2 regions of the Paenibacillus sp. FSL M7-1455 genome follow, and region 2 is predicted to be linked to the other one. Evidence: riboswitches for the same ligand, from Rfam matches in the RefSeq annotation. Region 2 holds a riboswitch; the other holds the start of a gene.

Region 1 (15,154 bases), 990 kb from region 2:
TCCGGTAACGGACGGCTTAACCAAACCCGTTCAGCAAAAATCCTTCCTGGACGTCATGCAGCAGCAGAAGGAAACGGCCTCGCAGGAGGAACTCGGCCGCCGGTTCAAGGAGATCCAGATGCAAGGAGAACGCCTTGCCCGTTCCATGACCATCCGCGAGCTTAAAGCATACCGTCTGCTGGTGAAACGATTTTTGGAGGACACGGTAAGACGCGGCGTTACCATGAAGGAAGCGCGGGGCTGGGACCGTCGCGGACGGGGAAAACGTTATAAATTAATCGATGAGATTGATGCGGCATTACTCGAAATGGCCGATGAAATGTTGGAAAGCGAGCAAGGAAAAATCGAGCTGCTGCAGCGGATCGGCGAAATCCGCGGGATGCTGATCAATCTCGTTTTTTGAAGAAATAGGAATGAACAACTTCGCCCTGTCATGATAAACTAGAGATAGTACCGATCATCATGAAGACAGATTTAAAGGGGAGATTCTGCAAAATCCCGGACGGGTTTCGGAGCTGCTGCCGGTTATGAAGAAGCCTGAAACGATAGGCGCTGCCGACGGCTTGCCGAAATGGGTCTGCGGTTTTGCAAAATCATTTTAGGAAGAGAGGAACTATGTCTTTTCAGGATATTATGGGACAGGATGCGGCGAAGAAGCTGCTGCAAAATGCGCTTCGCAGCGATTCCGTCAGCCATGCTTACATTTTCAGCGGGCCGGCCGGCTGCGGGCAGATGAAGACGGCAACCGCGTTTGCGCAGGCGCTGTTCTGTACCGAACGCGTGGATGATGCCTGCGGGCAATGCTTGGAATGCCGCAAGGTCCAGCACGGCAACCATCCCGATCTGCATCTTCTCGCTCCCGAAGGTTCGTCCATCAAAATAGACCAGATCCGCGAATTGCAGCGGGTCTTTTCCTATCGTTCGGAATCGGAGAATCCGAAGGTGTATATCATAGACCATGCGGATGCGATGACGGTGCAGGCCGCCAACAGCCTGCTTAAATTTTTGGAGGAGCCCCCGGTTCCGGCCGTGGCCGTCCTGATTACCGAAAATGGACAAGCCCTGCTGCCGACGATTCAATCGCGGGCCCAGACGATTCCCTTTTTTCCGCTGAATCCCGGAATGATGCTGCAGCAGCTGGTCGACGAAGGATACCCGGCGGCGCTTGCGCGCTGTGCGGTGCATTTATCCTCCGGACTGGACGGATGCCGCGAAATGATCGAGCAGAATTGGTTTGCAGAAATTAGAAACGTAGTGTTACAATTAGGGAAGGAAGCCCTCGGACGAGGCAGCTCCGCTCTGGTGACCGCAGGGCAGAAGGTGTTTAAGGCCGGGCTCTCCGATCATCTGGATTTACTGTTAAGCTTGTTTCATTTGTGGTTCAAAGATATGCTTCACGTCCAGTACGGAAGGCACGAAAGTATCGTTTTTATAGATCAGCTGGAGTTCTTGTCCACGCATGCATCATCCCGCAGCACAGCACAATGGGTCTCCTATATGGATTTGGCCGCAGAGTGCCGGAAAAAATTGCGCTACAATGTGAATGGCCAACTTTGTATTGAACAATTTTTGATCGGTTTGGAAGGATAGCTTCATGGCCAGCCAATTTTTTCTCTGGCATACAAGGGGGTTAGTTTTTGTACAGTGTAGTGGGCGTCCGTTTTAAGAAAGCGGGCAAAATTTATTACTTCGATCCGCTTGATTTTCCGATTGAAAAGGATCATAGCGTTATCGTTGAGACGGCGCGCGGCATCGAGTATGGTAAAGTTGTGGTCGGCAAAAAAGAGGTGCAGGAAGCCGACGTGGTCCTGCCGCTCAAAAAGGTGATACGCATCGCCGGCGAAGCCGACGCACGCGTTGTGGAAGAGAACAAGCAGGCCGCGAAAGAAGCTTTTACGACCTGTTTAAATAAAATCCGCGATCATGGGCTCAAAATGAAGCTGGTGGACGTGGAATTTACGTTTGACCGTAACAAAATCATTTTTTATTTTACGGCTGAGGGAAGAGTGGATTTCCGGGAGCTTGTCAAAGATTTGGCCGGGATTTTCCGGACGCGGATCGAGCTCAGGCAAATCGGGGTCCGGGACGAAGCGAAGATGCTGGGCGGAATCGGCCCATGCGGTCGCATCCTTTGCTGCTCCTCGTGGCTCGGCGACTTTGAGCCGGTATCCATCAAAATGGCCAAGGACCAAAGCTTATCGCTGAATCCGACCAAAATTTCCGGTTTATGCGGAAGACTTATGTGCTGTTTGAAATATGAGCATGATAATTATGAAAGTGTGAAGGAAGAACTGCCATCGGTAGGCAAAATCGTCATCACGTCTTTGGGCGAAGGCAAGGTGGTTGGCATCAACGCCGAAAACCGTTCCGTTCATGTCCAGCTGTTTGACATCGGCAAGGTGAAGGAACTGCAAATGGATGACGTTGTCATTAAGTAGACCATAGGGTTACTTTCGGGGTGGAGACTTGGAAAAGAAAAGTATTTTTGCACACATTCAAGAAATGGAAACACAAATGGGACAGATCCACAGTGATCTGGGTGAAATGAAGCTGATTATGAAAGAACTGCTGGAGGAGAACCACCGACTGACGTTGGAAAACGAACACCTCCGCAAGATATTGAAGGAAGCTGTGCCCGCTGAAGAGGGAGCTCCTTTGCCGCAGCCTCATGTCCCGATCAAACCCGAGCATCCCAGCGATGTCGTGGGCGAAGGGTATGACAATTTGGCACGGCTTTATCATGAAGGCTTTCACATTTGCAACGTGTATTATGGACATTTGCGCACGGAAGGCGACTGCCTTTTCTGTCTGTCTTTTTTGAATAAATGAAGCCGTAGGAGCGATTCCTACGGTTTTTTTTCAAGAAATAAAGCATTTATAATGAAACGGGTCCGTAAGTGTAAACTTTGACGGATAGAGAACAATAGATAAAGGAAAATGGAACCGATGAATATGGACAAAAGTCTTTTGGAGCCGTCGGAACGCATCGACGATCTGTTGACGCATGATCTGCACATCATTCAAAGCGACGAGGTATTCAGCTTTTCGATGGATGCCGTTTTGCTGGCCCGGTTTGCCGGCATACCGCCAAGAGGAAAAATTTTGGACCTCTGCACGGGGAACGGGGTCATACCGCTGCTGCTGAGCACGCGCACCAAAGCGCACATCGAAGGGATCGAGATTCAGCCTAGGCTTGCCGGTATGGCCAAACGCAGCGTGGCGATGAACGGGATGGAAGACCGGATCGTCATTCGGGAGGGAGATTTAAGGGAGCTTTATAAGGAGACGGGACATCAGGCTTATGATGCCATTACCGTCAATCCGCCTTACATGCCGCTGAACGGAAGCGACATCAAACTCAACCCGCATCAGGCGATTGCCCGCCATGAAATCAGCTGCACGCTGGAGGAGGTCATCCAAGCCTGCTTCAGATTGGTCAAGCCGGGAGGAAAGGTAAGCATGGTTCATAAACCGTCGCGTCTCGGCGATATCATCGCTTTGATGCGAAAACATAGGCTGGAGCCGAAACGGATGCGTTTCGTTCATCCCCGTGCCCATCTGGAGGCCAACATGGTGTTGATCGAATGCATACGGGAGGGGAAACCGGAGGTAAGGCTGCTTCCGCCGCTGATCGTTTATGACGAGCAAAACCGATATTGTCCGGAAATCATGGAAATTTACTACGGTTCCAAAGAGGGAGAAGCATGAGTCTGACACGACAAAGCAGTTTTCAAAACCGGTCCGGAGACGGCAAAGGGGCTCTGTATCTTGTCGCTACGCCGATCGGGAATTTGGAGGATATGACGTTTCGGGCCATACGGACGTTAAAGGAATGCGACATCATCGCGGCAGAGGATACGCGCCAGACGCGAAAACTGCTGACGCATTTCGAGATTAGCCCGCAAATGCTGTTCAGCTACCATGAGCATAACAAGGGGGCAAGCGGACCGGAATTAATACGCTATATAATAGAAGGAAAAAATTTGGCGCTTGTCAGCGACGCCGGTCTGCCGGCGATTTCCGACCCCGGGGCTGATCTCGTCAAGCTGGCGGTCGAGGAAGGGATCAGCGTCATACCGATTCCGGGAGCCAATGCGGCGCTGTCGTCTTTGATCGCATCCGGCCTTCCGACCGACCGTTTTACCTTTATCGGGTTCCTTCCCCGGGAACGCAAAGATGTGGAGGAGACGCTTCAATCTTTTCAGTCGGCCCAGGGGACGCTGCTGTTTTACGAATCGCCGCACCGGGTCATCAAAACGTTGACCGCGATCCAAAGCGTGCTTGGAAACCGAAAAGTCGTATTGGCGCGGGAACTGACGAAACGTTACGAGGAATTTGTGCGCGGGGACGTCCAGGAATGTCTCGACTATCTTCAGGAGCATCCGCCGCAGGGCGAATATTGCGTGGTCGTGGAAGGCACGAGCCCGGAAGAGGAGCAGGAGCGGCTGGCCGCATGGTGGCAGAACCTGACGATCGAGGAGCATGTGGCGCACTACGAGGCACAAGGAATTCCGCGCAAAGAGGCCATGAAAAAAACCGCGGTCGACCGCGGCGTCTCCAAGCGCGATATTTATAACGCATTGATTTGAGCCTGCTGCAGATGCCCAATGCCTTGGCTGCCGAAACCAAGCCCGCTTGCGGGAAGCGTGCCTTAAGGCCCATAACCTGCGGCGGGCAACGCAGCCGGCGGGACAAAAAAATGTCTCCAAAGGCCGGGTTCTTAGCCTAGGAGACACCAAGGAGATATGAAAAAGGTTAGAATTAACAAATAGAATAATACTATTATATACTAAAAAACTTAATTTGTCACAGGTGTTGGGATTTCCGAGATGCAATCGTGGCAAACAATTTTTCCTTTGAAGTAAGTCACGTTCTCGGCATTGCCGCAAAAGATGCAAGCAGGCTCATATTTCTTGAGCATAATGCGTTCTCCGTCCACGTAAATTTCCAATGCGTCTTTTTCCCCGATGCCCAGTGTGCGGCGCAATTCAATCGGAATAACGACCCGGCCCAGTTCATCTACTTTTCTTACAATACCAGTTGATTTCATCATAACTGATCATTGCTCCTCTCGCCATAGTTTTATAGTGCCATAATTCGACAACGTTCTCTCTTTTATGATATCAATAATACCAACGATTCCCAAAAAAGTCAACCTGCAAATTCGTCGCCAAAATGAGAACAGATTGCATGGCACCTGGGATATCACTCATACCAGGATTCTTTTCCCATTATATATCCTTGGTAGGATAATGTCGATTTGGAAATCAATTTTTCTACCCGAAACGACACTATTCGACACGGATTGTCGAAAAAAGTTCAAAAATAGTTTAATTTTAAGCTTTTAAAAAGGAGATGAGTCGCATGCATACCTTAAATGAAGAAAAAGTGTTCAAGGACCCCGTACATAATTACATTCATGTCCAACACTCCACCATCTGGCGGCTGATTAACACGGCGGAGTTCCAGAGGCTGCGGCGGATCCGCCAACTAGGCACCTCGTATTTGACGTTCCACGGGGCGGAGCACAGCCGGTTCTCCCACTCGCTTGGCGTGTATGAAATTACGCGCCGCATCATATCCCAATTCGAGCGAAGCGGCTACGCGGATTGGCCGAACAGCGAGAAACTGTTAACCCTCTGCGCCGCCTTGCTGCATGACCTGGGGCACGGCCCTTTTTCCCACTCGATCGAAGAGGCGTTCCGGATGGACCATGAGGATTGGACCCGCCGCATTATTCTCGGGGATACCGAAGTAAACGCGATTTTGACCGAGGTGGCCGAAGACTTTCCCGCCAAGGTCGCATCGGTAATCGCCAAGGATTACGAGCATCCGATCGTGGTCAATCTGGTGTCGAGTCCGCTGGACGCCGACCGGATGGACTATTTGCTGCGGGATGCTTATTACACGGGCGTCAATTACGGAACGATCGACATCGACCGGATCCTGCGCATGCTTCGTCCGTACCAGGGAAGAATCGTCGTGAAGGAATCGGGGATGCATGCGGTGGAAGATTACCTGATGTCCCGGTACCAGATGTATTGGCAGGTTTATTTCCATCCGGTGACGCGCAGTTCGGAAATCATTTTGCGGCAGATCTTCCGGCGCGCGAAGGAGCTATACCGGGATAACTACGTTTTTGGCTTCATGATTGAGCCGCTTCCGGGGCTTTTCGAAGACCGGCTGACCGTGCAGGATTATTTGAAACTCGATGAAGCGCTGATCCAAACCGTGTTTTCGCAATGGACGAACGAAAAAGACGCCGTGCTGAGCGAGCTTTGCAGCCGTTTTATGCATCGCAGGCTGTATAAATATGTGGAAGTGGAATCGGTGGATCTGGAAATGATCGAAGAGATCCGCCGCGATTTTGAGCGGGTCGGCCTGAATCCCGAATACGATCTCGAGATTGATTTTCCGACGGATCTTCCGTACGATGTATTTCGGCCGGGAGACGGATCCAGCCAAAAGCAGATTCTGCTGCTTGACCGGGACGAACGCCTGCGGGAAATATCGGAGGTGTCGGATATTGTCCGCTCCATCAGCGGCATACATCGCGGGAAATATCACTTATATTATCCGGGGGCGAAAATGAAAGACGTTATTTCTTCCCTATCCGACCCGGTTTCCCGCATTTTCAAGCGATAACGACAGCATGATTCACGGATTTGCCCCATATTAATCTATGCTTTATGACACGAAGGGAGTTCCAGACATGAATTTATTCGACACGCATACGCATTTGGACGCGCCGCAGTTCGACGAGGACCGCGAAGAGACCATTCGCCGCGCCGTGGAAAACGGCGTCAGCCGGATGATCAACGTCGGTTTTAACCGCGAAACGATTCCGTCCACGATGAAGCTTGCGGAAACGCATGATTTTATATACGCCGCCGTCGGCTGGCATCCTCAGGATGCGATCACGATGAAGGAAGGGGATCTCGAATGGATTGCATCTTTATGCAGCCATGAAAAAGTCGTGGCCATCGGCGAAATCGGGCTCGATTATTATTGGGATACCTCCCCGAAAGACGTGCAGCACCGGGTTTTGCGCCAGCAAATCGGGTTGGCCCGGGAGCTCGGCATGCCGATCGTGATCCATAACCGGGATGCGCACGAGGATATCGTGAAAATCCTGCGGGAGGAAAAGGCCAGCGAGGTCGGAGGCGTCATGCACTCCTACTCCGGCAGCTGGGAAACGGCCAAGTTATGCCTGAACATGGGGTTCCATCTATCCTTCGGAGGACCGATCACGTTCAAAAACGCCAGACAGCCCAAGGAAGTGCTTGCGCAGGTTCCGATGGACCGGCTGCTGATCGAAACCGACTCTCCGTACCTGACGCCGCACCCATTCCGGGGGAAGCGAAATGAGTCTGCCAACGTTCGTTTGGTAGCCGAGGCAGCTGCCCAGATTAAGGGGGTCGAGGTGGAGGAAATTGCCCGAATCACCACCCAAAATGCACTGGAACGATTTGGAATTAAGTGAAAACGGGAGAAAAACAGCTGAAAAAACGAGCATGAACGAAGCATTAAAGAATTTTAACCAAAAAAACCATGAATATTACAAATTTTTAACCATATATTCAAATAAACGTTGTTGATTCCCGCTTTACAACATGCATCAAAACAGGATATCATCTTTTCAGTGAACTTGGGCTGCTGTAAGCCGCTTCCTTTTTCGGCATCGCGGCAGCCTCCGTGAACCAATCTCGCTGAGTCTTTCGGTCTCGAAAGAGCGGGGGAACCAATACATAGAGCGCGGCGGTCCCTTTTATACCGACCCGGGCTCGGGATGTATTTGATTTCTTTTCAGGGTCTCAGGGGTGAATTCGGCGCGGTCCGCCATGAGCGGGCTGGCGTTGATCGGGCGGCTCTCTTTCGCCCAAACCCGACAGCTAACCCCGTAAGCGACATAAAGAGAGGGTTTCGTGCATTTACTTTTCCGTCATTCTGACATCCAGGGAAGCCACGAAGGAGACCTCATAAGCTCTTAGCTGGCTTCTTTTGTTTTTGAATAATGGAGAAGGCGTCGTCATACTGTTGTAAAACGGGAGGCGACAAATCATGAAAAAAAGATAGGTTCATGGTGCAAGAACGCATGCTCCTTATGTGTTCTTGTAAAAAATCGAGTATAGCCCGCGTCAAATCATTCATGCGTAACTCTAATGGCGAGGCTATGAAGGAGGATCGAGAAGGTGGGCATTTTCCATCAAGAAGAGACCCATGATTCAAAAATCTCCAGCATGTCTTACGCATTGCGATGGAAGCATGAGAATTTGCGCCAAATCTCTACTGCAGCTATCGTTACGATCGCGGTCACCATCATGATTTTGCTGCTGGTCAACTCATCCACGCGCAAACAGGTGTACCTGGTGGTAGACGGTCAGGTCAAAAAGATTCAGACTCACAAATCCGTTTTACAAGAAATGCTGGATGAGCAGGCAATCAGCCTCAAACCGGAAGATCAAGTCTCCATGCCGCTGAGCGGATCGCTCCAGAATGGTGACAAAGTGGTGATCGACCGCGCCGCTCCCGTTCAATTGACGGTGGACGGGGCAACGAAAAAGTTGTATACCACCAAAGACACGGTTGGCGACGTATTGAAGGAGTTCGGCGTATCGCTCAAAGAACACGATAAAGTCACTCCGGCTCTGACCGAGCGGGTGACGGGCCAAACGGATATCCGTATCGTGCGCGTCAACAAGCAAGTCGTGGACCGCCATGAAAGTTTGCCTTTCCGCGTCATCAAGACGGCCGATCCCAGCCTGACGGTCGGCGACAACCGCGTCATTCAGCAGGGAAAGCCCGGCGTGATGGTGCAGCACATCGAAAAGGTATATCATGACGGCCAAATGGTATCCATGCGCATGGTGGGCAAGGAAGTGCAGGCAAAAACGCTGGATAAAATCATCGCCGTGGGCACGAAGAAAAAACCGGCTCCGCCTGTCGTCGTTCAAACAGCGGCCGTTAAATCTTCTTCCACCGCCCAAACTTCATCAGCCGCCAAAACGAAAAAAACCGTAAGCAGCAATAACCGCGTAAGCAAAGCCGGTGTTGATTTCTCATATAAAAAAATGATTCATGTCTCGATGACGGCTTATTCTGCCGGCGAACCCGGAATCGGTACCCGTACCGCTACGGGAACGCGGGTCACGGAAGGCCGCACCATCGCCGTGGATCCGAACGTGATTCCGCTCGGCTGGTGGGTGTACATCGAAGGCATCGGCTTCCGCCGTGCCGAAGACACGGGCGGCGCCATTAAGGGCAATAAGATCGACCTCTACTATGACTCCGTGAAGCGCGCCAACAACTTCGGCCGCAAATCCGGGATGAAAGTATACGTCATCGGCCCCGTGAAGCCGCAATTGAATTAATTTCGTTTTACAATGTCATTCTAATGTTATAGTATTATGATCATGAAAATGTCATGCTAAAGAAGAGGAGCATTCCTCTTCTTTTTGTTGTTTGGATGTCCGAAAACTTACGACGCATGAACGGACGAGCTTTAGGAAAGGGAGAAGCAGGTCATGATCAAGGAAGTCATAGTCGTGGAAGGACGGGACGATACCGTGGCCGTGAAGCGGGCGGTGGAAGCCGACACGATCGAAACCGGCGGTTCGGCGATCAACGGCCGCGTACTGAAGCGGATTGCCTTGGCCCAGGAACGCCGGGGAGTCATTGTGTTGACGGACCCGGACCATGCCGGGGAGCGGATTCGAAAAATTATCGCGAGCAAGGTTCCCGGCTGCAAGCATGCCTTTATTCCGGAGTCGGAAGCGACGCGGAAAGGGGACATCGGCGTGGAGAACGCTTCGCCGGAAGCGATCCGCAAGGCCCTCTCCCGCGTGCATACGACCTACGAAGGCGCGGAAAGCCTGATCGATATGGAGGATCTGATGGCCGCAGGGCTTCTGGTGCACCCGGACGCGGCCCGCAGACGCATGGTGATGGGAAACCTGCTGGGCATAGGGTATTGCAACGGCAAGCAGTTCCATAAGCGTCTGGCCGTTTTTCAGATTACGCGCGAGGAGTTCGCGGAGGCGTTAGCCCAATTGGAACAGGAAGGGGAAGGTTGAGATATGCAGCGAATGGACGATATCGCCTCGCCAAGACGGACGAAGGAAATCATCCAGCGTCACGGTTTTTCGTTTAAAAAAAGCCTGGGGCAAAATTTTCTGATCGATCAAAATATTTTAGGCAAAATCGTGGAGGCGGCGGGACTGGATGCCTCCAAGGGAGCTTTGGAGATCGGGCCGGGGATCGGAGCCCTTACCGAAAAGCTGGCCCGGGAAGCGGGCGCCGTCACGGCCGTCGAAATCGACCAGCGGCTTATTCCGATTCTCCAGGAGGTATTGGAACCGTATCCGCATGTGCGCATTCATCATGGCGACGTGCTGAAGACGGATCTTGGCGCCCTCTTTAAGGAGGATTTCGCGAATGTCTCCAAAGTCAGCGTCGTTGCCAATTTGCCTTATTACGTGACGACCCCGATTTTGATGAAACTGCTTGAAGAGCGGCTGCCGCTGGAGAACATCGTGGTCATGATCCAAAAAGAGGTGGCCGAACGCATGGCTGCTTCGCCCGGCACGAAGGACTACGGCAGTCTGAGCATCGCCGTGCAGTATTACAGCGAGCCTGAACTGGTCTGCATCGTACCGAAAACGGTATTCATTCCGCAGCCGAACGTCGAGTCGGCCGTCATTCGCCTCAAGGTGCGCGAGCAGCCTCCGGTCGAGGTGGACGACGAAAATTTCTTTTTTCAGGTGGTACACGCTTCGTTTGCCCAACGCCGAAAAACGATCGCCAACAATCTCAAGACGAGATTTTTTCCCAAAGAGGGCCGGGAGCGGCTCGAGGAGCTGCTTCACGCTGCAGGGATCGAACCTTCCCGCCGCGGCGAAACCCTCAGCTTGCAGGAGTATGCGACGCTTTGCAACGTCTTGCTCCGGGCCGGCGTACGGGGATGAAGACGTTTCGTTGACCGCATCAAGGTTGGCGCGCGCAGGGCGCCTTGTCCCATGCTTATTTTGGCAAAAGGGAAGAACCATTGGGGAGATTCGCCCATACCATGGGGTAGGGGTGATGTTGTGATGAATGTAGGAGACCTGGTCGTCCGCAAATCTTATGGCGGTGATGTCGCTTTCCGCGTGGAAGATCTGCGGAGCAATTTGGCTGTGATCAAGGGGACCGAGTTTCGGCTGTTGGCTGATTCGCCCCTCGATGACCTCGTTCGGGTGCCATATGCGCCGTTCAATGAAAAAACGCAGAAGGCCCATATCCGTGCCAACGAGTCGCTAAGCAGGCTGCAGCGCCACCGGGAGGAGCTGACCGAACGCACGCAAGCGAATCTCGGCGGGGAATGGCCGATGGCGGAACAGCCTTCTTATTTTGAAGTTCCGGGTAAAGTCCTCCATCTCGATGGAGATATCAATTACTTAAAAAAGAGCCTGAATCTTTACCAGCAGCTTCGCGTGCCCGTCGAGGGACATTACGTTAACGAGGCGGGCATGGCGGATGCGCTCTATCGCCTGCTGCCGCGGGTGCGGCCGGATATCGTGGTCATTACGGGGCATGACGGAGTGTTGAAGCACCGGCCGAACAATGATCTCTATAACCTGAACAGCTACAAAAATTCCCAAAATTTCGTTTCGGCCATTCAGGTTGCCCGTCAATACGAACGGCATTACGATACGCTGACGATCATTGCCGGTGCCTGCCAGTCGCATTTTGAGGCGCTGCTGCAAGCGGGAGCGAATTTCGCCAGCTCGCCGGGGCGCATACTCATCCATGCGCTGGATCCCGTTTACGTGGCCGCCAAGGCCTCCTTTACGTCGGTGAGGGAAACCATCAACATGATGGATGTGCTTCATAATACGATCAGCGGGGCGCAGGGCGTGGGGGGCATCGAAACGCGCGGAAGCTACCGCATCGGACTGCCGCGCCTGAATGACCTTTCCCAGCTGAAGGTCACGCCTTCGGTGATGTAAACCCGTTTTTCTAAACAAGAGCATCATGGGATGAGCAGCCGAAAAACCTTAATCGCGATACATGGATTAAGGTTTTTTTGTCGTTAACGGCGTGTATGCGGAAATCCTGCAAAATCCCGCAAAAAAACCGATTGACAAATTAAATTTGATGCTGATATAATTTAAATTTTATTTGACAAAAACTTCTTCCTGCGTTATAATGGACAAGGAAAGAGGTGGTCGTCGACAATGGCTAAAAATGCGCTGTTGGAAATCAAACGAAATCTCGAGGCTCATGTAGGTCAGAAAATATCGCTCCGGGCTAACGGTGGACGTCGTAAGACGATCGAACGTACGGGCGTGCTCGAGGAAACGTACCCTTCTGTTTTTATCGTCAAGCTGGATCAAGAACAGCAAACCTTTAAACGTGTTTCATACAGCTATGCAGATATTCTTACTGAATCCGTGGAAGTCACCATTTGCGAAGAGCAGGCGAAGGACGCGGACTAAGCAGGATCAGGCGTAACTTTTTTATTTGGAAGCAGCTTTCCCGTGCGGAAGGCTGTTTTTTGTTGTCAGCGGATTTTTCGAATGGGGCCGGGTCGGGCGAGAAATAATACAAAAGGAATTCCTTTTACCGCATAACGAAGGACCGTCCCGAAGATGGCTTAAACGGGGCCGGTTCCGGGATTGACAAGGAGGACTGCAAATGAGCCGCAGACGCCGCAGCGTGATGTCGGAGGAACTGAAGACGGAGCTTGCCAAGGATTTGGGGTTTTACGAAACGGTTCAGCAGGAGGGTTGGGGCGGCATTAAAGCCAAGGACGCCGGCAACATGGTGAAACGCGCCATCCAGCTCGCCGAAGAGGCTGCAGCCCGCAAATCGTAAGGTTCAAAACATGTCAGACGGAGATCTCCATGGCATCGCATGGGAATCTCCGTTTTTCTATAGGCCGCGGAAGGTTCGAAATGACTTGCTTGGTACAGTTTGTTATAATGATTTGAAGCTGATAGCGAGGGAAACTTAAGGGTGGGTGAACGCCTTGAAAATTTACGAAAAAGCACCGGCCAAAATCAATTTGATGCTGGATGTATTACATAAAAGGCCGGACGGCTTCCACGAGGTCGAAATGGTCATGACGATGGTCGATTTGGCGGACAGGCTGGAAATGTCGGAGCTGCCGCGCGACACCATCATTATTACGAGCCAGGCGGGGTATATCCCGCTTGACGAGAAAAACTTGGCCTTCCAGGCCGCAAGACTGATCAAAGACCGGTACGACGTCCGCAGCGGCGTCCATATCCACTTGGACAAAAAAATCCCGGTAGCCGCGGGTTTGGCGGGGGGCAGCAGCGACGCGGCCGCGGCGCTGAGGGGATTGAACCGGCTGTGGAATTTGAACATACCCATGCAAGAGCTACAGGAGCTGGGAGCCGAGCTGGGGTCGGATGTTCCCTTTTGCGTGACGGGGGGCACGGCGCTTGCGACCGGGCGTGGGGAGAAGCTCGCCAAGGTGGACAATCCGCTAAGCTGCTGGGTTATTTTGGCCAAGCCTCCCATCAATGTGTCGACGGCGGAGGTCTACGGCAAATTCAGGGCGGCAGAGGTAAAGCGTCATCCGTCCGCCGAGCAGATGGTCAAAGCGATCGAAGCCGGCGATTTCGGAGCCGTATGCGAACGTCTCGGCAACGTGCTTGAGGATGTGACGCTGAAGCTTCACCCGCAGGTGGCCCAGCTGAAGGAAGCCATGCTGAGACTCGGGGCCGACGGAGCGCTCATGTCGGGAAGCGGCCCGACCGTATTCGGGCTTGTTTATAAAGAATCGAAGGTCGCGCGGATTTATAACGGACTTCGCGGGTTTTGCCGGGAAGTGTACGCGGTGCGGCTATTGACCTGATGATCCTGCCGGGCGCATAAAAAGCAAGCCGGGCCGGAAATGTTTGCGGGGCAGGATCTTCTTGTACAAACACGTACAAAAATGCTATATTTATACTGTATTATTCGGATTTTACACATAGGGAAATCGAATTTGAAGATGGCTTGACCGAAAGCAGCTAGTTTGGCCGGCCATCGTTGATGAATAAAGTGATAGCGAGGAGTTTTCGTGAAAAAATTAAAGCGAAGCGCGCGTCTGGTCGAGATGACCCAATATTTGCTGTCCAGACCTCATACTTTGATCCCGCTCACCACGTTCGCCGAACGGTACGGGGCCGCCAAATCCTCGATCAGCGAAGACCTGGTGATCATCAAGGAGGTATTCGAGGACGAGGGCATGGGAGAACTGCTGACGCTGGCCGGAGCGGCCGGAGGCGTGAAGTTCATTCCGAAGATGCCGAAGAGTCAGGCGTTGGCCTTTGCGGAGGAGCTTTGCAGCCAGCTGCAGCAAAAAGACCGCATCCTCCCCGGCGGATACCTGTATATGTCCGATTTGCTCGGAGAGCCGTCCTTGATGAACGAAGCGGGGAAAATATTTGCCACCGCCTTTGCCGATCAGGAGATCGACGTGGTGATGACGGTGGAGACCAAAGGGATCCCGCTGGCTTATGCGACCGGTGCCCAGCTGAATTTGCCCGTAGTCCTGGTCCGGAGGGACCACCAGGTGACGGAAGGTTCGGCGGTGAGCATCAACTACGTCTCAGGCTCGCATAAAAGCATCCACACCATGTCGCTGTCGCGGCGCGCCCTCAAAGAGAAGTCCAAAGTCCTGATCGTGGACGACTTCATGAAAGCCGGCGGAACCATTCAAGGGATGGTCGATTTGCTGGCCGAATTTGATGCCGAAGTCGCAGGCGTGGGCGTATTGGTGGAATCCGGCGAGGTGGATACGGAGGAGCGTCTCCTGCATGACTACGTGTCGCTGGCGACCTTGACCGGCGTCGACGCCAAAACGAAGGAAATCGGCGTGAAACCGGGCAATTATTTTACTAAAAACTGACCCGGCTACGTCTTGACGAAATATGTCGACTGGAAACTTTTCGGGACGAATAGTTCCGAAGTCTGTCGACAATCTCATTTCTATAAAAAAATTCCTGAAATTAGGACATTTTGTTGCTCCAAAAAAGAGGATTTTGAACTGCTGTGTGGAATTATACACCAAGTCTCTGATGGAAAAAGGTGGTGAACACACATGCAAATTACGGATGTCAGACTCCGCCGAGTCAACTCTGAGGGGAGAATGAAAGCAATCGCA
Region 2 (15,154 bases):
CGTTCGATCAGGTTCAGTACGTCGGCTTTACTCAGTTGAAGAATTTCGTTGCGGTTCGATACCGGCTCGAACCAATCGCACTTCATCGCCGGATGTTTTACCGAAAACGGTTCGATCGGAATGGGCGCCGGGTTTTTGCTTTCTTGCGCCGCCTTCATCTCGTACAGCAGGCGCGGCAGGCCTTGGGCGTCCTCCGCTTTGCGGTTGGGCCTGGGAAAAACGGCGCTGCTGTTCATCGCCTCCAGATTCAGGTAAAACACGGAACATCCCAATCCGCCAAGCTGTTTCGCCATATTGACCGCTGCCGTCGTTTTCCCGCTGCCTCCGACCGCGGACACAAAGCCGATCGTAACCGCCCCGTCCCCTTTCCGAGCCGCCTTTCCCGCCGGCATTCCTTCCTTGGAACAGGCCTGAAGCAATGCTTCGCATAATTCGGGAAGCGCCTGAAATTTCGCTATCTCATGAGGCGGGCCGCCGCCCGTTCCGAGCACCTTCCAGGAGCAGGTTTTGCCCCCTTCCATCCAAGTCTCAAGCATATCCCGGTCCCCGACGACCAAATCGGGACGCTCTTCTCCGTTCATGAACTCCAAAAAAGCCTCCTGTTTCGTAAAACCGATCATCCGCAATTTGCTTCCGTATTCGCCCGCATGCACGTAATGGAGCAGCGGCTCCAAGTACTGCGGCTCTTTGACGGCAACGACCACCGTATACGGCACCATAAACCTTCGCATCCCCCATTCCAAGACATAAAAAAGCACCGTTGAACAACCGCAAAGGCGGCTGTCAAACGGTGCTTCCGTTATCGGCTTCATATTAAGCTCGTCTATCCTAAATTGATCATGACTTAATTAGGAATTTACCATATCCTGAAATGAATTACAATACAAAATGTGTAAATTATCGACATATCTTGGATAAAAAGTACTCGCGCTTTCCCTATAAAAACCGTTTTTTCAACTCGGGCGTCGGGAGCAAACACTGCTCCTCCTTGCCGAACCAGCGGTAGCGGTTCCGGGCGACATAACGGTACAGGCGATCAAGGATGGGCTTTGGTACGGCCACAAATATATACAGCAGCGGCCAAGGCATTTTCAATTGCCGGGCGATTCGCAGCACCGCCTCCGAACGGACATAATAGCGCCCCTTTTCGATCAGAACCACGGTATCCACCTCGCCTGCGGGCAAACCGCCTTTGACCAGCAGCTCGGCCCCGATCCCGGATTGCAAGGATGCGAAGCGGAACTTTGCCTTCGGGTCGCGCTCAATGATAAAACGGGTTAATCCCTGGCACAAATGACAGACTCCATCGACAAGCACGATGCCTTCATAGCCGCCGCTTTCAGGCGTGCGTCCTTTTTCCATTTTCGGCACCTCCTGAAGTTAGTATCCGCCGTATTTGCCCTGAAATCAAGCATGGCAGAAAAAAGGGGCGGGGAAAACGTGCCGCATTTTTATCGATCAAGCAGGTATGGATACTTTTAACCTTAGGGTGACGTATCATTAGGCTTACATAATCCAAAAAAAAGAAAAAAGCCCGGGTAGCTTCCCGCGCCTGTATCTCGGTTCGACAGCTTATTTCGCCAAAGCTTTGTCGATCCATTGGTTTTCTTCGATTTGCTGTTCCAGCTCGCCTTTGTAGCTCTCGATGCATTTGCAGATGAAGTCTTTGCGGCATACGGGGCAAGGCGTTTTTTGCAATCGGCTGATGTTTGTCATTTTCCATTCCGGAAAACGGCTATAGAACACGCGGCACACTGTTCCGTCAGCCAGGTTCATGATGAATTCGTACAATCCGCTTTGCTCGTTGCTGCTGGCTTCCTTCATGTTCGCAATCACTGGTCTGTAAGACATATGCATCACCCGTTTATAATAAATTTCTGAATCAAGTACCTAGACATATTAAAGAATTTTAAACTTCATGTCAATAAAAGCTTGCGTCACTTCGCGCGCCGCTATTCCATTGGAAACTGGAAAATGCGGCGTCCTCCGCAAACGATGGCGCACCGGCGGCGGCCTGGTAATTTTTTTCGGCGCAAATCCGGTCATAAACCGGCCGGCGGTCGATGACCTCCAAGTCCGTACTCTCTGCTTGCCCACATCCGGTCACCGCTATACTAAAAAATATTCAAGCGGACGCAAGTGAATAGCAAACGGGAGCATTTAGAAGACTACCCCTTAATAAGGTGCACAAGGTGCGTGATACCGAATGAAGGGCTGAACCAAACCTAAAAGACGCTCCTCGCTCACAGGAATCAACCATTCGCTGGAAGTTCCCCGCAATGGCCCGGCATTCCGGAAATTTCTGGCTTTCGCCGGTCCCGGTTATCTTGTCGCCGTCGGTTACATGGATCCGGGAAACTGGGCGACGGACATCGCCGGGGGCGCCGGCTTCGGGTATTCGCTGCTGTCCGTCATTCTTTTGTCCAACCTGATGGCCGTGCTGCTCCAATCACTTTCCAGCAAGCTGGGCATCGTCACCGGCCATGACCTGGCGCAAGCCTGCCGCACCCAATACAGCAAACCGGCGGCCGTTGCCCTTTGGATTTTGTGCGAACTTGCCATTGCCGCATGCGATTTGGCGGAAGTGGTCGGTTCGGCCATCGCCCTGAAGCTGCTGTTCGGCATTCCGATGCTGTACGGCGTGCTGATTACGGCGCTTGACGTTTTGCTGATCCTGCTTCTGCAGCATCGAGGTTTTCGGGCCATCGAAACGCTGGTCATCGTGCTTGTGGCGACGATCGGGAGCTGCTTTGCGGTCGACCTGTGGCTGGCCAAGCCCCATATGCAAAGCGTCCTTTCAGGTTTTATCCCGACGCCCGATCTGGTTGCCGACCACGAAAAACTGTATATCGCCATCGCCATTCTCGGAGCCACGGTGATGCCGCATAACCTGTACCTTCATTCCTCCATCGTGCAGACCCGCCGGTATGAGAATTCCGATCAAGGCAAGCGCGAAGCCATCCGCTTCTCCGCTTGGGATTCGGCGATTGCGCTGACGCTCGCCCTTTTCATCAATGCCGCCATCCTGATCGTCTCGGCCGCCACCTTCCATCAAGCCGGCATGACGGAAGTCGCCGATATCAGCGATGCGTATGATTTGTTGACGCCGCTGGTCGGGACCGCGCTCGCAAGCATTTTGTTTGGGGTTGCGCTGCTCGCCTCCGGGCAAAACTCGACGCTGACGGGCACGCTGGCCGGGCAAATCGTCATGGAGGGTTTCCTGGACATCAAGCTGCCGCCCTGGCTTCGCCGGCTGGTTACGCGGCTGATCGCCGTCATTCCCGCCGTTATCGTCACGATGGTCGCCGGGGAGCAAGGAACCGAAAAGCTTCTGATCTTAAGCCAGGTTATTTTGTCGCTCCAGCTCCCGTTTGCGGTCATTCCGCTCGTCCAATTCACCGGAAACAAAAAAATCATGGGCACATTCGCCAACCCTCCATGGATGGCTATACTCGCCTGGTGCGCGTCCGCGGTGATCGTCGTTTTGAACGCGTTTCTTATTTACCAAACCTTTGCAGGGTGACGATCGATGCGGTTGGTCTTTCATCCTCATACGCCTCACCGCTTCCCCGGTGCCATAAGCCCCTCAGCATTAAAGAAGTTATAAAAGCTATCAACGGCAAACAAAATCCGCCAGGACTCTTCTTCGGGACGTCCATGGCGGATTCTTTTTGCGGTTTTTCAGCCGGATTTATTTCCGAAACCTATTTCTTGGTTAATGCCAGCTCTTGCAGCGCCAAATTCAGCCTCAGCACGTTCACTCTCTTTTCGCCGAACACGCCCAGGTCGCGCCCCTCGGTATTTTTTTCGACCAGCTGCTTCAGCTGCTCCTCGGAAAGCTGCCGGAGTGCGCCGATTCGCGGAATTTGCGCCTCGGCGGCCGCAGGCGAGATGTGCGGGTCAAGCCCCGAGCCGGAATTGGTGATCAGGTCCACCGGCAGTTTGCCGATCGGAACCTGCGGATTTTCCTTTTCCCACCGGGCGACGGAAGCTTGAACCCGCTTGAGCAGCTCCGGATTGGACGGGGCATAGTTGTTGGAACCGGAACCGGCGGCGTTATTGTCGATGCTGGAGATCCGTCCCTGGAAAAACGATGGATCGGCAAACGTCTGTCCGATGAGCTCCGAGCCCACCGTTCTTCCTGAGCTGTCCTTGATCATGCTGCCGTTGGCTTGATGCGGGAAAATCAGCTGGGCCAGCCCGGTGCTGGCCAGCGGATAAGCAAGCCCGCAGACAATGATCAGCAGCAAGCTGGAGCGCAGCGCCATCATCCAAATGGAGCCGTGCGGCATTTCTTCGAATTTCGCCGTTGTTTTCATTGGATATCACCCTTTTTCATATCGTCGATAAGGAATGTTCTCTTTTTTTTTCTCTGCCATTAAAAATCAATCTCCATGGTCAGATCCACAGATGCACGACCAGATCGATCAGCTTGATGCCGGCAAACGGGGCGATGACGCCGCCGAGCCCGTAAATCATCAGGTTTCGGCTCAGCAGCCGCGCCGAGCTCATCGGTTTGTATTTGACCCCTTTCATCGCGAGCGGAATCAGCAGCGGGATGATGACCGCATTGAAAATAAGCGCGCTGAGGATCGCGGACAGCGGAGAACCCAGCCCCATCACGTTCAGCGCCTTCATCTGCGGAATGGCTGCCATAAACATCGCCGGAATGATCGCGAAATATTTGGCGACGTCGTTTGCGATGCTGAACGTCGTGAGCGCGCCGCGCGTCATTAGCAGCTGCTTGCCGATCGCCACGACTTCGATGATTTTGGACGGGTCGGAATCCAAATCGACCATGTTGGCCGCCTCCTTAGCGGCGACGGTGCCGCTGTTCATCGCGATCCCGACGTCCGCCTGGGCGAGCGCAGGCGCGTCGTTTGTTCCGTCCCCCGTCATCGCAACCAGCTTGCCTTCGGCCTGCTCGCGGCGGATGACGGCGATTTTGTCCTCCGGCTTGCTTTCGGCGATAAACTCGTCGACGCCGGCTTCGCGGGCGATGGTGGCCGCCGTGAGCGGGTTATCCCCCGTGCACATGATCGTTTTGATGCCCATTTGGCGCAGCTGCCCGAAACGTTCCTTCATCCCGGGTTTGACGGTATCCTTCAAATGGATCAAACCGTAGATTCGGCTGCCGACCGCCACGGCCAGCGGGGTGCCGCCTTCCGACGCAATCGCGTCGGACTTCGCCGCCAAATCCTCCGGAATGCTGCCGCCTTGGGCGAGCACCCACTGCCGCACCGCGTCGACCGCGCCCTTGCGGACATGCCGCCCGTCCACCAAATCGATGCCGCTCATGCGGGTTTCGGCTTTGAATTCAATAAACTCGCCGCCGGCCGCCACCTCGGCATCATAAGCAAGCTGCTGCTTTTTCATCAGCTCCAGAACGGATCGCCCTTCGGGCGTCTCGTCCTTCAGCGAGCTGACAGCCGCCCAATACGCCGTTTCGGCCGGCGCCGCTCCCCCAACCGGGATAAATTCGCTCGCCATCCGGTTCCCGTACGTGATCGTTCCCGTTTTATCAAGGATCATCGTGTTGATGTCGCCGGAGGCTTCCACCGCCTTCCCGGACATGGCCAGCACGTTGAACTGCGTCACCCGGTCCATCCCGGCGATCCCGATCGCGGACAGCAGGCCGCCGATCGTCGTCGGGATCAGGCAGACAAGCAAAGAAATGAGCACCGGAATATCCAGCGAAACGCCCAAATGCTTGGCAATTGGCGCCAACGTGACGACCACGATCAAAAAAATCAGCGTCAGCGTGGTCAGCAGCGTATTAAGCGCAATTTCGTTCGGCGTTTTCTGGCGCGACGCGCCTTCGACGAGCGAGATCATCCGATCGAGAAACGACTCCCCGGGGTCGCTGGTGATGACGACCTTGATCCGGTCGCTCACGACCCGGGTTCCCCCGGTCACGGAGCTGAAGTCGCCGCCCGCTTCCTTCATGACCGGAGCCGATTCCCCGGTGATCGCCGATTCGTCGACCGACGCGAGCCCTTCGATGACCTCGCCGTCGCCCGGAATCATTTCGCCCTGGGATACGACGACGACGTCGCCCTTGCGCAGCTCCGTCGAGTTGACGACTTTGATTTCGGAACCGACGCATTTGTTCGCGGTCGTTTCCTGTTTCGTCTTTTTCAGGGAGTCGGCCTGCGCCTTTCCCCGTCCTTCCGCCAGTGCCTCGGCAAAATTGGCGAACAGGACCGTGAACAGCAGAATCAGGAACACCGCCAAATTAAAGCCGGTGCGACCGGTCGTATTGAAGTAACCCGGAAACAGCGCCATCAGCAGGACGACGAACGTTCCGACCTCCACGACGAACATGACAGGGTTTTTCATCATGACGACCGGATTCAGTTTGATGAAGCTGTCCTTCAGCGCCTGCTTTGCGATGTTTCCCGTCAGCATGCTTTTTCGTTTTCCTTCCATGGTTTTTCCACCTCGTTTATTCAATCGCTTTGAGCTTTTTACGGGGATGCTTCCCGCGAAACCGCTCCCGCGTCCATTTTCCAAACAACCGATTCGGCCTTACATCGTCAAAAACTCCGCGATCGGCCCCAGCACCAGCACAGGCAGGAAAGTCAGCGCCCCGATCAGGAGCACCGTTCCGACCAAAATGCCGGCAAACAGCTTCGTGTCCGTCCGGAAGGTGCCGATCGATTCGGGAACGAGCTTCTTGCCGGACAGCGAGCCCGCCACCGCCAGCAGCGCGATGATGGATACATACCGTCCCAGAAGCATGACGAGCCCCGTGCTGACGTTCCAGAACACCGTGTTATCCCCCAGCCCTTCAAAGCCGGAGCCGTTGTTCGCCGCGGATGACGTATATTCGTACAGCGATTGGCTGAGCCCGTGATACAGCGGATTGGACAAGGCGTCCGTGCCGAGATGCGTCATAAACGAAATCGCCGTCGGCGCCAGAATGATCAGCGGATGCGCCAGGATCGCGACGGCGATCAGCTTCATTTCCCGGCTTTCGATTTTTTTCCCAAGAAACTCCGGCGTCCGCCCGACCATCAGGCCGCAAATGAACACGCCCAATATCGCGTACATCAGCATGTTGACAAGACCGACGCCTTTGCCGCCGAAGACGACGTTCAGCATCATCTCCGCCAGCGGAGCCAGTCCGCCGAGCGGGGTCAGCGTATCATGCATGTTGTTGACCGAACCGGTGGTCGCCGCGGTCGTCACGGCCGTGAACAGGGCGGATTGCGCCACGCCGAAACGAACCTCTTTTCCTTCCATGCTGCCCTGCGAGGCATCGATACCCAACTGATTGATCAGCGGGTTGCCGCTTTTTTCCGATACGTACGTCAGGGACAGGAACCCCAGGAACAGCACCATCATGGCCGAAAAGATGATCCAGCCCTGCTTGCGGTTGTTGGCGAAACGCCCGAACGTGTACGGCAATGCGGCCGAAATCGTCCACATGCTCAAAATTTCAATGACATTCGTGAGCGGACTTGGATTTTCAAACGGATGCGACGAGTTCGCTCCGAAAAAACCGCCCCCGTTCGTCCCCAGATGTTTGATCGACTCCAAGGAGGCCACCGGCCCCATCGCAATATGCTGCACCGCTCCGCTTAAAGTATGGACGGTCACTGTCGGATCAAGCGTTTGGGGCACCTTCAACCCCACAAGCACCAGGGTGACGATCAAGGCCAGCGGCAGGAACACCCGGACATGCGCCTTGATGAAATCCTCGAAAAAGTTGCCCAGCCCGCCTTCGCGGCGCGTGATGCCCCGAATAAAAGCGATCGCCACGGCCAAGCCGGATGCGGCCGAAGTAAACATCATCATCGTGATAACGATCATCTGCCCCAAATACGACATGCCGCTTTCGCCGCTGTAATGCTGCAGGTTCGTATTGGTCATGAAACTGATGACGGTATTGAAGGACAAGCTGGCGTCCATGTTTCCCGTCCCGTTCGGGTTGACCGGCAGCCCGCCCATCAGTCTCAGCACCGCGTAACTTACGGCCACCAACACGATGTTGGTTGCGATCATGCTCAGGGCGTATGTTTTCCAGCTCATTCCCGAGCGCTTCCGAAGGCCGATGATGGCGTAAAAAAGCTTTTCCACGGGACCGAAAATCCGGTCCGTCCGATTCGGTTCATTAGAAAAAACGTGGTAGATGTAACTGCCGACCGGTTTAACCAATAGCAGCAGCACCACGATCACGATGCCAATCTGCAACATATCCAAAATCGCTTCCTCCTCTTCAAACGCGGATGAAGGCGGCTTCGCCTTACCCGCACAGCTTTTTTTTAAAACCGTTCCGGATGGATCAGGGCATACACCAGGTAGATGAACACAAACGCCGTCAGCATTATTACCACAATCATTTGCCGTCTCCTCCCCCGTCCACGATATGGCCGCACCACATCAGAAACAGCAAAAATATTCCGAACACGCCCGCCAGCGTCAATATCATGAAAAGGTCCATCATGGATCAAACTCTCTCCTTTTTCTGCCCGGCTGCCTGCCTTTTGCAAGCTCCGGACATTTCTTGCTTCGGCCTTCCGCATCCTGTTTCAATCGTCCAAACCGTTACTTCAGCAAAAAACCGACCTCGCCGTTTAGCGTATGAATGACATGGTCCGCCCCAAGCCCCCGGTAAATGCCCGGCGAGTGATGCGCCCGGGTGATTACGTAGATGGAATCCGGCGTCCAAGCACGGCAAATTTGCAAGTAACGGCACGTTAAATTCAAACTGTTTTCGAATATAAAAATCCGGCCGATCCTCCACTCGGGCACGACCCATTCCTCCGTGTTGTTGGTATGGAGCCGGATGACTTTGGAGACGCCCAGCTTCTTCAGATCGCGTTCTTCCTTGGCATTGTTCGTCAGCGCGGCGAAAGGCCGCTTGAGATAGATCAAAAGCTTGATAAAATTGCGCCCGGCCTCGTTCGGGGCCGTCACGACGATGAGTTCCTCTTCCACGGCTCTCGCCTCCTTTCGTTTCTGGATCGGGCGATCCCAACAACCGCGTCTTTTATTAAAAAATGCTTATCCGAAATGCTGACCCGAATAAAAAAAGCCGCAGGAAAGAGGATTCTTTCCCGCGGCTTCCAACATCCATGACCAAAGAAAGCCATGAAATATCGCTCACGACGAATGGGGCCTCTCCCGATACGCTTACGAGGTTAGCTGACGGATTCGGGCGTGAGAGTCGCCCTTCCCCCGTCCGGTTTTCGGACAAAGGGATTCACCCCGGCGCCATCCGCTTGTGGAAGCAAACGGCGCGTTGGTTCCCCCGCTCCCGGCCAAAGCCGGAATTCAGCGTTAAAGACGTTTCTATTGACTTTCATCCATTTTGTGCAACGTTGCGTTTTTGGCAATAAAAAACCACAGAGGTCATCCGATCCCCTGCGGCCGATGTTCATCGATCACAAGTTTCATCATTCCTCTCTCAGGCGACGCTTACGAGGTTAGCTGACGGATTCGAGCGGTGAGAGTCGCTCTACCCGCGATCGGATCCATGGCATCCGTTTCGCAGGATTCACCCCGGCGCCTCCCCTGCCTTCCGACTCTCACATCGGACGACGGGAACGCGCGATTGGTTCCCCCGATTTCCGCTTCTTCGAACGGAAACTCAGCGATTTTAAAAAATGGAAACATGTTCAATTACGATTTGAATCATACACCCGCGTGCAGCGGCATGTAAAGGAGTCGCGAAATCGTTATCCGCGTAAAATGGCGGCCCTAGCATACAGGTTATCGCTTACAAAAGTGTTTATCTGCGCCAAGCTCTCGCATGCTCTCTATTTTTCGCGTTTTTGGCAATGGATGCGAAAGTCCCTTCTATTGCGTTTCTTTGAATACGGATCCCTTTTTCCGCAAACCGGCCAGGCCCAATCGAATTGCGGGCTACTGCCTTATGGCGACCCAAATCATATAGAATGGAACAAAATAAAAACAAAAAAAGAGGCCGCGTGGGCCTCTTTCGTGATATGTGAGTCTATGGAATTCCCCGCTGCGCAAACGCTTCTTTTCACGAACGAACGCTTGGATGGCGAAACATTGCCCGATGCAACAAAAAAATCCCTGCAAAACAGGGATTTTCTCGGTCAGATCGTCAATGCGGTAGAGAGGACTCGAACCTCCACGGGCGTACGCCCACTACCCCCTCAAGATAGCGTGTCTGCCATTCCACCACTACCGCATAATATTAACTTTTGCAGCAACTCTGTTATTATACACCGATTATCACGATATGTAAATAGTTTATTTCTTTTATGCAGTCCGATCCCGTGAAATACAAGATCCGTTGCGTAAAAACGGGCCGGGGACCCGGCCCGTTCATTCCCTCAACAGCTTGCCCAGCTTGGCGACCGTATCGCCGTCCGCCGTCGGAACGTTGATCGTGACGGTCAAACCCGGGTCGTCGGACGTCACAAACGAAACCTGCTCGATTTCGAGCCGGCCCGCGGCCGGATGATGAATGATTTTTTTCCCTTCGGGGCCGTTTAAGACGTCATGCCGCGGCCACCACGCCCTAAATTCTTCGCTTGCGCGGTTTAATTCCCCGATCAAGTCCGTCCACCATGGATCCCCGGCGAATTTGGCGTAGTTTGCCCGAAATTTCGCCAGACGGTGCCGGGCATGGGCTTCCCAACGTTCCTGGAGCAGGCCGCGGACATCCGGGGAGGTAAACGTACGCCAGACGGAGTTGCGTTCCCTTGCCGGCATCGTTTCATATTCTCCATATATTATGCTGGCGATCCGGTTCCATCCCACGATGTTTAAGCGCTGGTCGGTCACGTAAGCCGGGCTTGTTCCCTGCAGGTCCAGAAACCGCTGAAGCGCAGGCGTAATTTCCGCGGCAGCCTCCCCCGAAACGGGGGGATACTGCTGCAAGGCAAGCAGAAACAGATGTTTTTTTTCATCGGCATCGAGCTGCAAGGCGCGCGCGATGCTCTCCAGCACCTGGGAAGACACCTGTATGTTTCGGCCCTGTTCCAGCCACGTATACCAATCGACGCTGATGCCGGCAAGCAGCGCCACCTCGCTGCGCCGAAGTCCCGGAGTCCGCCTGCGCCCCTCCGTCGGCAAGCCGGCCTGCTCCGGCGTCATCCGGGCGCGCCGGGTCCGCAAAAACTGGGCAAGCTCCCGAAGACGCTCCCCATCCGCTTTTTCCCACAAGTGCTTCTCCTCCCCTTCCCGTTCCCTAGGAGAATTTCTCCTAGGATAAACCCTCATCTAGTCCCATGATAAGAACCATTATACACTTTCCCGGTAACGGCGATGACTGCCGATTTTGCCTTTACGGAGGGATTGTCTTGGAAAAAGCGATGAACATCAAGTCCGACGGCCGCTGGAAGCCGGCTAAAGCGCTGCTGCTGCTCGGACTGTCGATCGGATACTTTATGGTGCTGCTGGACACGACGGTAGTCAGCGTCGCGCTGCCCGCGATCCGCGCAGACCTTGGCGGCGGGATTTCCGGCCTCCAATGGGTCGTCAATGCGTATACGATCGTGTTTGCCGGCTTCCTGCTCTCGATGGGCGGGCTGGCCGACAAACTGGGAGCGCGCCGCGTCTATGCCGGAGGGCTGGTCCTGTTTCTGGCCGCTTCGGCCTTGTCAGCGGCCGCCCCTTCGCTTGGCTTGCTGATCGCCTTGCGCGCCGTTTTGGGCATCGGAGGCGCGGCTCTGACGCCGGCCTCGCTAGCGCTCGTTGCCCATGCATTTCCCGAACCGTCCGCACGAGCCCGGGCGCTTGGCATCTGGGCTGCGGTCACGGGGATCGCCATGGCTGCCGGGCCCGTTGCGGGCGGCCTGCTGGCCGATTCGCTCGGGTGGCGAAGCATCTTCCTGCTGAACGTGCCGCTTGCCGTCATCAGCTTGGCCATCGTCCTGCGGCTCGGCGCCGAAACCGCCCGCAAGCGGCGGCAGCCCCTGGATTGGACGGGCCAATGGACGGCTGTAACGGCCATCGCCGCGTTATCCTTCGCGCTCATGGAGGGATCGGCTTACGGCTGGGGATCACCGATCGTGATCGCCGCTTTCGTCCTGGCGCTCGTCAGCGCGGCTCTCTTTGCGCGGGCCGAAATGAAAGGCCCCGACCCGCTGCTTCCGCTGGGAATGTTTCGAAACGCAACCGTATCGGCGGGAATGATTGCCGGCATGGCCGTCAATATCGGATTGTCGGGCATTTTGTTCGCGCTGCCGCTCTTTTTTCAACAAGCGCGCGGATTATCGGCTCATACGGCAGGCCTGGCCCTCCTTCCGATGACGATCCCGCTGGTATTCAATCCGATCGTCACCGGCCGCATCGTCGGCCGGATCGGCGCCAGAATCCCGATGACCGCAGGATTCCTTCTTGCAGCCGCGGGAACGATCTTGCAGCTGCGAATGGTTTCAACCTCCGATTACGCCCTTCCTTTGATCGGCCTGTTCCTGATCGGCCTTGGAGTTTCCCTCACCATCCCCGCGCTCATGACCGCGGTCATAAGCGCGGTTCCCCGGGAGCAGACAGGCGCCGCATCGGGCGCATTAAATTCAAGCCGGCAGGTGGGCGCGACCTTGGGCGTGGCCATGATCGGCGCGATCCTCGGCGGCGCCCCGTCGATGACGGCGGGGATGCGCCTGGGGCTGGCCCTGACTGCGGCCGTCCTGCTGGCCGGGAGCCTGCTGTCGTTTGCCTTTATCGGCCGAAAGGGCCGTAACCCGCGGACTGGACGTTAATTTTCCCAATCACAAAAAAGAGCCTTGCTCCCAAAGCAAAGGCTTCTTTTTTGCGTTGTCCCGGGGCAAGCCCCCATGATAGCCGCTCCCTCAAGGCTTGCCGCCATCCGGCTGACCCATCGGGATCGGCGGTCCATCCTTCCTGCAGGAACGGACGCATGCGTCCCTTAAGGCCGTCGCGTCCGATTCTATTTGCTCATTCGCCGTTCGATTGTTTTTTTCGGTAACGCGTAAACTCGATATATTCCCTAATGAACTCTTTTTCCTTCTCGGACAACGGAACGTCGCCGTCATCCCCTTCCTCCCATGCATATGTACCTGTGTTTTCCTTCAAATGAAAACGCTCCTGGTCTTTGCCCAAAATCAGCCAATCGAGGCTGACGTCGAAAAAGGAGGCAATTTCGATGAGTTTATGGGTACCCGGCGTTGATTTTCCTCTTTTCCAATCCCCCAGGTTCCCCGTGCTGATGCCGAGCTGCTCGCAAAACGATTTTTTCGTCATCCCCCGCATTTTGATTAACGATTCGATTCGCTCGTAAATGGATTGCATATTAAACCGCCTTCCGATAATTCTTATGACGACGTATTTTCGTAATTTTTCTCTTGCAAAATGACGTAAAAAAGTATATACTTTTCTTTATGCTACGGTAATTATAACATAACAATAATTGGAGAAATAAGTTTATTCCCTTATTCACGCAATCCTCAAACATCCGATGCGAACTCCCCGTCAGACAGACCTGAACCAGCACGCCGTACCTGCGATAAAGCACTTCCAATACAAATAGAGGGAGCGACCTTAGTTGCCTAAAACAAGCTTCACTTTTCCCGAAATCATCGATTCGTTCAAGCAGGCCGTCGCGGTCGTCGATGCCGACGGCTGCATTGTCTCCGTCAACCGAAACTGGGTCCAAAATTCGATCGATGCGGGCATTCCCGAAACGTTCGAATGGATCGGCGTCAGCTTCATGCAGATTTATTACGCCCTGTCGGAGGCCGACGGACGGCCGCCGGACGAGCTTGATTCCGTATTGAACGGAACGCTGCCTTATTATCGCCAGGAAATCCAGTCCTCGATGCAGCATGCGAATAAGTGGTATCTGCTCGAAGCCTCGGCGATTTACGACGATGGCCGCCATACCGTCAAAGGGATGACCGTGTCCTTCACCGACATCACCAAGAGCAAAATGATCGAGCATGATTTGCTGGAGGCCCTGACCCAAATCCGAACGCTGCGCGGGCTCCTTCCGATCTGCGCCGTCTGCAAAAGAATCCGCGACGAACAAGATATTTGGAATTCGGTCGAAAGTTTTCTCGAAAAACATACGCATGCGGAGTTCACCCATGACATCTGTCCGGACTGCATCCGGCGCCTGTATCCGAAGTATTCCTCTATTTTGGACGGATCGTCCTGCTCGTAAACCGGCTTTGACATACGCATGCCCGGATTGTCGTTTCGATGCGCGACGCTCGAATGCCGTCCGTGCTTGTATGCATCCGCAATGAATAACATTCCATTTTATGGATGTTTCGTTGACGATTTCTATTTATATGAATATAATTGTTATGACAATTAATTGAAGGAGTGCATCTCTCTGAAAAGGTCCAAATTGCCCCACCAATCGATTGGATTCCGGTTCGGCAACATGTCCCGCAAAATGTCCTCCCTGTTTGCAAGCAGACTGAAGCCGTACGGCATAACCCCCGAACAATGGACGGTGCTGTACCAAGTGTATCTCCAGGAAGGAATCAACCAAAAGGAGCTTGCGCTGAGATCCGGCAAAGACCAGCCCTCCATTACGCGGATCCTCGACGTTCTCGACAAAAAGGGCTTCGTCCGGCGCAAACCCGACCCCGGCGACCGGAGAGCCTATTTGATCTATGCGACCCCGGCCGTTAAGCAGCTGATGAACGAAACCGAGCCGCTGGAGCTCAGCCTGAACGACGAGCTGATCGCCGGGATTACGGACGAGCAGCTCGAGACGCTCGACCAGATTATGAAACAAATCAACGCCAATATTGACCGAATATTTGTAGAGTAGAGGTTACAACCATGGAAGACACCAAAGACAAATTGTGGACCCGGGAGTTTATCATGCTGACGGTGTGCAATCTGCTGCTGTTTTTGAACCTGCAGATGATCTTGTCACCGCTCCCCGGTTACGTCAAAGAACATTTTCACGCGGGCGCTTTAACGGTCAGCCTGTTCACGACCGTGTTTGCTTTATCCGCCATTATCTCCCGTCTCTTCTCGGCGAAAGCGCTGGAAAAAGGGAAACGCAACGTCATCTTGTTTCTGGGGCTGGCCCTGGCGCTTCTCGCCACGCTGGGCTACCTATGGAGCGGCACGCTTGCGCTGCTGCTAGCGATGCGGATCGTGTTCGGCATCGGCTTCGGCATGGGCAGCACCACGCTTCCGACGATGGCATCCGGGATCGTTCCGGTCCGCCGCCTCGGCGAAGGCATGG

Evidence for each region. A riboswitch is a leader RNA that binds a small molecule or an ion and turns the genes downstream of it on or off. The one in region 2 is predicted to bind cyclic di-AMP.
Region 1: linked by a shared signal. The riboswitch ahead of NYE48_RS00140 (ubiquitin-like domain-containing protein) and the one ahead of NYE48_RS04695 (hypothetical protein) in region 2 are both predicted to bind cyclic di-AMP.

Annotation. Positions count from the first base shown of each region.
Region 1 is NZ_JBBORO010000001.1:22,838-37,991, forward strand. Features, by position in the region: gene NYE48_RS00095 (YaaR family protein) at 1-403, shown strand, start outside; gene holB (DNA polymerase III subunit delta') at 616-1,590, shown strand; gene NYE48_RS00105 (PSP1 domain-containing protein) at 1,638-2,438, shown strand; gene yabA (DNA replication initiation control protein YabA) at 2,467-2,829, shown strand; gene NYE48_RS00115 (tRNA1(Val) (adenine(37)-N6)-methyltransferase) at 2,947-3,708, shown strand; gene rsmI (16S rRNA (cytidine(1402)-2'-O)-methyltransferase) at 3,705-4,589, shown strand; gene NYE48_RS00125 (AbrB/MazE/SpoVT family DNA-binding domain-containing protein) at 4,799-5,053, opposite strand; gene NYE48_RS00130 (HD domain-containing protein) at 5,365-6,645, shown strand; gene NYE48_RS00135 (TatD family hydrolase) at 6,713-7,483, shown strand; cyclic di-AMP (ydaO/yuaA leader) riboswitch at 7,698-7,922, shown strand; gene NYE48_RS00140 (ubiquitin-like domain-containing protein) at 8,193-9,371, shown strand; gene rnmV (ribonuclease M5) at 9,525-10,073, shown strand; gene rsmA (16S rRNA (adenine(1518)-N(6)/adenine(1519)-N(6))-dimethyltransferase RsmA) at 10,077-10,964, shown strand; gene yabG (sporulation peptidase YabG) at 11,088-11,984, shown strand; gene veg (biofilm formation stimulator Veg) at 12,213-12,473, shown strand; gene NYE48_RS00165 (small, acid-soluble spore protein, alpha/beta type) at 12,673-12,852, shown strand; gene ispE (4-(cytidine 5'-diphospho)-2-C-methyl-D-erythritol kinase) at 13,007-13,861, shown strand; gene purR (pur operon repressor) at 14,069-14,899, shown strand; gene spoVG (septation regulator SpoVG) at 15,092-15,154, shown strand, end outside.
Region 2 is NZ_JBBORO010000001.1:1,010,162-1,025,315, reverse strand. Features, by position in the region: gene NYE48_RS04730 (hypothetical protein) at 1-719, opposite strand, end outside; gene NYE48_RS04725 (thiol-disulfide oxidoreductase DCC family protein) at 937-1,362, opposite strand; gene NYE48_RS04720 (hypothetical protein) at 1,573-1,851, opposite strand; gene NYE48_RS04715 (Nramp family divalent metal transporter) at 2,252-3,523, shown strand; gene kdpC (potassium-transporting ATPase subunit KdpC) at 3,705-4,319, opposite strand; gene kdpB (potassium-transporting ATPase subunit KdpB) at 4,399-6,429, opposite strand; gene kdpA (potassium-transporting ATPase subunit KdpA) at 6,529-8,205, opposite strand; gene kdpF (K(+)-transporting ATPase subunit F) at 8,268-8,330, opposite strand; gene NYE48_RS04695 (hypothetical protein) at 8,551-8,943, opposite strand; cyclic di-AMP (ydaO/yuaA leader) riboswitch at 9,120-9,295, opposite strand; cyclic di-AMP (ydaO/yuaA leader) riboswitch at 9,405-9,611, opposite strand; tRNA gene NYE48_RS04690 (tRNA-Leu) at 10,083-10,165, opposite strand; gene NYE48_RS04685 (helix-turn-helix transcriptional regulator) at 10,303-11,145, opposite strand; gene NYE48_RS04680 (MFS transporter) at 11,283-12,686, shown strand; gene NYE48_RS04675 (helix-turn-helix domain-containing protein) at 12,883-13,236, opposite strand; gene NYE48_RS04670 (PAS domain-containing protein) at 13,490-14,107, shown strand; gene NYE48_RS04665 (MarR family transcriptional regulator) at 14,333-14,728, shown strand; gene NYE48_RS04660 (MFS transporter) at 14,740-15,154, shown strand, end outside.